DNA from 2 places in the Psychrobacter sp. ASPA161_6 genome. Region 2 is predicted to be linked to the other one. Evidence: predicted binding sites of a transcription regulator. Region 2 holds the regulator's gene; the other holds the start of a gene.
The links. The regulator PhoB, encoded in region 2, activates phosphate uptake and scavenging genes when phosphate is short. The targets are predictions, from matches to a motif close to TGTCATNAANCTGTCATAA.
Positions count from the first base shown of each region.

Region 1: the regulator PhoB is predicted to act here: its motif matches at 1,503-1,521, upstream of pstS (phosphate ABC transporter substrate-binding protein PstS).

Region 1 covers NZ_JBEFNJ010000002.1:219,987-223,418, forward strand. Annotated here, with positions in the region: gene thiC (phosphomethylpyrimidine synthase ThiC) at 1-895, opposite strand, end outside; TPP riboswitch at 1,144-1,290, opposite strand; gene pstS (phosphate ABC transporter substrate-binding protein PstS) at 1,594-2,760, shown strand; gene pstC (phosphate ABC transporter permease subunit PstC) at 2,969-3,432, shown strand, end outside.
Region 2 covers NZ_JBEFNJ010000001.1:51,488-54,919, reverse strand. Annotated here, with positions in the region: gene ACTQ9T_RS00245 (M23 family metallopeptidase) at 1-27, shown strand, start outside; gene phoR (phosphate regulon sensor histidine kinase PhoR) at 24-1,112, opposite strand; gene phoB (phosphate regulon transcriptional regulator PhoB) at 1,175-1,879, opposite strand; gene dtd (D-aminoacyl-tRNA deacylase) at 2,024-2,476, opposite strand; gene asd (archaetidylserine decarboxylase) at 2,593-3,432, shown strand, end outside.

The DNA of each region.
Region 1 (3,432 bases), on a different contig from region 2:
CCGCGCCCCAACGTGTGGCCCACGTCATTTTTGAGACTTCTTCATCGATAGAGGAGCCGAGCGCTGAGTTACCGATATTGGCGTTGATTTTGACCAAAAAATTGCGCCCGATAATCATCGGCTCAGATTCAGGGTGATTGATGTTGTTGGGAATGATGGCACGTCCAGCAGCCACTTCACTACGCACAAATTCAGGCGTGATAACCGTCGGCGTATTAGCACCAAAGCTCTCTCCGTCATGTTGGCGTATGTCCGTCAAGTCATGCTGCTTTTGGGTTTCGCGAATGGCGATATATTCCATTTCAGGCGTAATAATGCCGCGACGTGCGTAGTACATTTGGGTGACATTGCCTGTTTTACCATCAACATCTTTGGCACGGCGCGGTTTATCAATGTGAGCAAATCGTAAGTTGGCAGTGCTGATATCACGCGCGCGCGTTTGTCCATACTGACTTGATAGACCTGTTAACTGCTCGGTATCTCCGCGCTCGTTTATCCAGCCTTCACGTAGTTTTGGCAGACCTTTGGTGAGGTCAATGGTGGCATTGGGGTCAGTATAAACACCTGAGGTGTCATAGACATAAAACGGTGGGTTCTGTTCCCATTCGTTCTCAGAAACGCCTTGCACAGGGGTAGGATCAAGCGTTATTTCGCGCATCGGTACTTGAATATCGGGTCTTGAGCCTTCGATATAAATTTTACGAGAGGCGGGCAAAATACGGTGTAAGTCGCGGGCATCTTCTTCAAAGCGCGCGTCTGTTTGATGGCGATGGGCAGGGGTTTTTAGGGCATCTGCTTTTTTATCCGCTTTGCTGGCAGTCGCATTGAGCGAAGCATCGGCTGGGATATGAGTTTGAGCAGCTTTTGTGTTCGAGGTAATGTCTGAAATAGTCATATGCTGTCCTAGCGTGTTGGTCTAATAGTATAGGCAACACCGCCAGAATCTGCGGGGGTAAGCATACATGATACGGACAAATTCAATCGTAAAAAAACCTGCTAGCGCTATCAAACCTAAACGTAGTCAGTGATCTTTCGCTGATTGAGGGACGGAACTGATTATTAACGCTATCCATCAGCACAAAAAATACTGGTAGAGGTTGGCGATAATAAAAAGGCATTTCTGCACGCCCTTTGTACTTGTATAACATAGGCTTAAGACTTCCCTGCGTCGGTACTAACCGCATCAGGTTCGGCGGGTGATCTCTCAGCGAATGTATTAAAAGGCGGTTACTTTAATAAAGCGAATTTAATAAAGCCAATCTTTAATACACCGCACCCCGAGTCTGTCAGTGTTGTGAATCTTATTCATACTAACAAAATTCTGCACCAACGGCTAATAGTATTTGGCTAATCATATAACAACTTAAGATGGCGTCTGATGCTTTCTATGAGTATGGTTGTATCAGGTTGTTATCTATAAATTATTGATATCATTTGTATTTATTGAAAATATAGCAGTGCTGCCTGAATATTATGTAAAGCGAATGAAAGATTGTGACAACTGTCATCAAACTGTCATAAAGATTTGGCAAGATAGCACGCATATCACAAACAATGCTTTTTCATATCGTTGTTAAACTTCAGGAGTCCTACATGCGTTATTCGTTATTAGCAGTAGCCGTTAGTTGTACATTAATGCTCACGGCATGTAATAAATCAACCGACCCGGCAGAGCCCACTGCTGATACTAGCAGTAGCGCTGTTACCACGGCTGAGTCAACCTCTCAAACAGCCTCTTCTGCTACCACAGGTTTTAAATCTGCTGAAAATATCGCCATGAATATCACGGGTGCAGGTGCGTCATTCCCGCAGCCTATCTATGCCAAATGGTCTTATGACTACAATGGGGCAACTGGTGGCCAAGTCAACTATCAATCGATTGGCTCATCTGGTGGTATCAAACAAATTCAGTCAAAAACCGTTGATTTTGGTGCCTCTGATGCACCGATGACGCCTGAAGAGCTTGAAGAGTCTGGCCTTATTCAGTTTCCGACAGTTATCGGTGGCGTCGTGCCAATCGTTAACATCGACGGTATAGAGCCGGGCGCATTGAAGCTAGACGGTACAACCTTAGCAGATATTTATTTGGGTAAAATCAGTAAATGGAATGACCCAGCTATCAAAGCCATGAACCCAGATTTGACCTTGCCAGACGCGGCAATCACGACGGTATTCCGCTCAGATGGTTCAGGTACGACTTTTAACTTTACGGACTATCTGGCCAAAGTATCACCAGATTGGAAAGACACGGTTGGTGTTGATAAAACAGTCAAATGGCCGACCTCTGCGACTGGTGCAGGCGGTAAAGGTAATGAAGGGGTTTCAAGTTACGTTAACCGTATGAAAAACTCTATCGGCTATGTTGAGTATGCTTACGCTAAGCAAAACAAGATGTCACATACAGCATTGAAAAATGCAGCTGGCAACATCGTGCAACCATCAGCTGAGACCTTTGCTGCGGCAGGTGATATTGATTGGTCACAACAAGAAGGCTTTTATAAAGTCATCACCAACTCTGAGACTGACCAAGCATGGCCTATCGCTGCTGCCACCTTTATCTTAGTCCATAAGCAACCAGAGAATCCTCAGCAAGTCGCTGGCGTGTTGAACTTCTTTGACTGGGCTTATAGCCAAGGTGATGATGACGCTATGGCACTAGACTACGTACCATTCTCTGACACGGCAGTGGCCTTGTTCAAAGCAAAATGGAACGACGTAAAAGGTAGCGATGGACAGCCTGTCTATAAACCTGCTCAGTAATTCGATAGTCATTATTTAATAACGATCGAATTACCCTTTCAAACAACTATTCTCCGGTAGTTGTTTGAAAGGTTTTATCACAGCGAATTTAATCGCAAAGCCAATGATATTTATAGCTTCTGATACTCATATCTGCTGAGTTTGTTGTGATAAAACTTGATAAACACGCTCATTTTTTAATCTTATTCTATTGAATGCTGAGACACTTATGACAGACTTAAGGTCCCAACTGGCTAAACAAAAACGTTACGATGCTTTATTCGTTAACTCCACCAAAGCATTTGCCATACTGGTATTGATGTCTCTAGGTGGTATTTTAGTGTCGTTAATTGTCGGGGCTTGGCCAAGTATTCAAGAGTTTGGTCTAGGTTTTTATACCAGCAATAACTGGGATACGGTCGCCAATGAATACGGCGCACTTGCACCCATCTATGGCACCTTAGTGACCTCCTTTATCGCCATTCTGATAGCCGTGCCAGTGAGCTTTGGCATTGCCATATTTTTGACCGAAATGTGTCCTGCTTTTCTAAAAAAACCGCTTGGTATCGCCATTGAGCTATTGGCTGGTATCCCCTCTATCATTTATGGTATGTGGGGCTTGTTCGTCTTCGCGCCGTTTTTTGGCGATCACATCCAGCCATGGTTTATTGAACACGTCGGGCCTTTACCGAT
Region 2 (3,432 bases):
CCCTACCCACTTTTGCAAAAAGATTAAGGGGCATGGGCAGAACGTACATAAGCGCTTGGAAATACCGCACTAAAGGTCGAGCCTTTGCCTTCTACCGACTCTATGGTCAGTTGCGCCTCATGTTGATATAAGACATGTTTTACAATTGCCAACCCTAAGCCCGTACCACCCGTAGCACGGCTGCGTCCGCTATCGATGCGATAGAAGCGTTCCGTCAAGCGCTCGATATGTTGGGGCGCAATACCGAGACCATCATCTTCGACGGCAAAGCGGCAGCCTTCCGATGTTTTTGTCCAGCTGATAGCGATGTTGCCACCCTTTGGCGTATATTTGATAGCATTAATCACCAAATTGGATAAGGCGCTTGTTAAGTACATCTCTGAGCCATACAGTCCATCGTAAGTGTCTATCTGCAAATGAATAGTATGACCGTATTCTTGGTTATACGCCTGCGCATCATCATAGATATGCGTCAGTAACTTGGTCATATCGATATCATTTAGCTCATGCGTCTCTTCTATTTCGATGCGAGACAACAGCAATAAGTCATTCACAATTCGATTCATACGGGCAGTCTGCTGAGTCATTAGCTCAAAGCCACGCCGCCACTGCGGGGGCATATCCTCTTGATCGGAGAAATTTTCTAGATAGCCCATCAGTACGGTCAATGGCGTACGCAGCTCATGCGAGACATTGGCCACAAAATCACGGCGCATTTGCTCTAAATGCTGCAAGCGGGTCACATCATAAATTATCAATAGTTTTTCATCACCGAAAGGCGTCAGTTCACACTTTAGATAACGTTTAGGATCTCGCCATGACACCATGTGCACACCATCGCTCGGTGGCGTGATAGCCTGATAATACTGGCGAAATTCAGGCACGGTGATAAAGTCAAAAATGCTTTGACCTTTGTTGCTTGACTGCAATAACAATAAATCTTCCGCTGCCTGATTCCACCATTCCAAACCATCATCATCATTGAGCAAAATGACCGCATCCCGTAGTGCTAGTAAGGCACTGCGGATTTTTTTGAGTTGATCCGTTGTATTGTGCTGGGCAACCTGCTCTTGCTCACCCTGTTGCTCATTTTTTATCGGCATTATCGTCATCGTTATCCTTACTACTGTCTTCTGCGTTGTTTTACGCTTGCCACGACTTGTTCTGTCTTGGTTTAATTGGATTCAATCAAGCTGGAAAACCGATACCCAGTACCGCGCACCGTTTGTATCAGCGTAGCACAGTCATAAGGCTGTAGTAATTTACGTAAACGCCGAATATGCACATCAATCGTTCGATCTTCAATATAGACATTGCCGCCCCAAACCTGATCTAACAGCTGTGTCCGTGTATACGCACGCTCTGGATGACTCATAAAAAATGCCAACAACCGATACTCTGTCGGGCCGATATCAATGAGCTGACCTGCCGCCGTTACACGCTGGCTTTTGGGATCTAAGCTAAGCTTGCCGATTTCGATAGGCTTATCGGCGCTCAATGTACTACTACGACGTAGCACTGCCTTGATTCTTGAGATTAATTCCCGTGTCGAAAAAGGCTTGGTCATATAGTCATCAGCACCTGCATCAAGACCATGAACCTTACTGTCTTCCTCACTTTTGGCCGTTAGCATAATAACCGGTATCTCAGCGAGCAAATCGTCGTTTTTGAGCATACGACAAAAATCAATACCGCTTTTTTCGCCGGTCAGCATCCAATCCAATAATATGAGCGACGGACGGTGATCGACCACTTGCTGATGTGCCTCTGATGCGTCCGCAGCCTGCAAGCTATCAAATCCAGCCATCTCTAACGTCATCACAATCATTTCACGAATCGCAGGCTCATCCTCGACGATCAAAATTTGCTCATTGTACATACGGCAACCTTATTATTATAGTCAAAATATCAGCGTTCAAAAAGTTAGCATTCAAAAAATTAAAATACAGAAAGAGGCGATAAACACTCGCCCGTTTCTACTTATTAAACGGACTAATTATGACAGCTTGATGACAGATAATTTTTATACTTCTAATAAAAAGTTTAATGGCCCATCATTGACGCTGGCAACTTGCATATCAGCGCCAAACTGACCAGTGGCAACATTGTGATGCTGAGTGTTGGCATAATCAACCAGTTGTGCAAACAGCACTTGAGCAGCATCAGGTGCCATCGCACCACCAAAGTCAGGGCGACGACCCTTATCTGTTTTTGCCATCAAAGTAAATTGCGACACCAACAACAGTCCGCCACAGACCTGTTGCACATTTTTATCCAGTTTGCCGACCTTGGCAGGATCTTCATCATTTTCAAAAATACGATAGGTCAAGATTTTGTCGATCATGCGTTGGGCAGTTTGCAGGCTATCTTCATGCCCCAAGCCAATATATGCCAATATCCCATGATCGATTTTGCCAATACAATGCTGATCGACGACGACGCTGGCATGGCCCACCCGTTGTATAAGTGCTTTCATTTACTGATTCCTTAACAGATTATGCTCAGACAATAATGTGCTGTCCATGATAAAATACAGCCATTAACTTGCCTAATTTTTATTCTCATTTCCAATCCTATTTTGGTAGCCTTATTATGAATGTATTTACCACCTTACAACAGCTTGTCCCGCAGCAGCAGCTGAGTAAAGTCGCTGGGCGTCTAGCCGCCAGCCGTCATCCGTACGTCAAACGTGCCTTTATTCGTGGCTTTGCCAAAGCTTACGGCGTCAGCTTAGGTGAGTATGAGCGTCAGAGCTTTAATGCTTATGAGAGCTTTAATGACTTTTTTACCCGTGAGCTCAAAGAAAATGCACGTACTATCGACAGCAGCGCCAACGGTATTGTCAGTCCTGCTGATGGTATCATCTCGCAGCTAGGTCAAATTGAAGATCATAAACTACTCCAAGCAAAAGGTCGTCATTATGATGTTGGCCAATTACTTGCTGACAGCGAAGATGGTAGCTACTTCGCTGATGGTAGCTTTGCGACTGTTTATCTCGCGCCCAGTAATTACCACCGTGTGCATATGCCATTTTCGGGTACATTAACTAAGACCCGCTATGTGCCAGGTACACTGTTCTCTGTCAATAATACCACGGCCGAGAACGTGCCTGATTTATTTGCTCGTAATGAGCGTTTGGTCTGTTTATTTGATACAGAATACGGCAAAGCTGCCGTGGTAATGGTCGGCGCTATGATTGTCGCTGGCATCGAAACCGTCGCCACCGGTAAAATCAGCCGCACTGAAGACATCCAAGAAGCAGATCACGACATGAGCTTTGAGAAAGGCGATGAGCTTGGACGCTTTTATTTGGGTTCAACGGCGATTGTCGTTTTGCCAAAAGCCGCAAAAGCAGATTGGCAGGACAGCATGAAAGCCAATAGCGTGGTAAAAATGGGACAGTTATTGGGTCAAGCAAAAGCTCATCAAGCT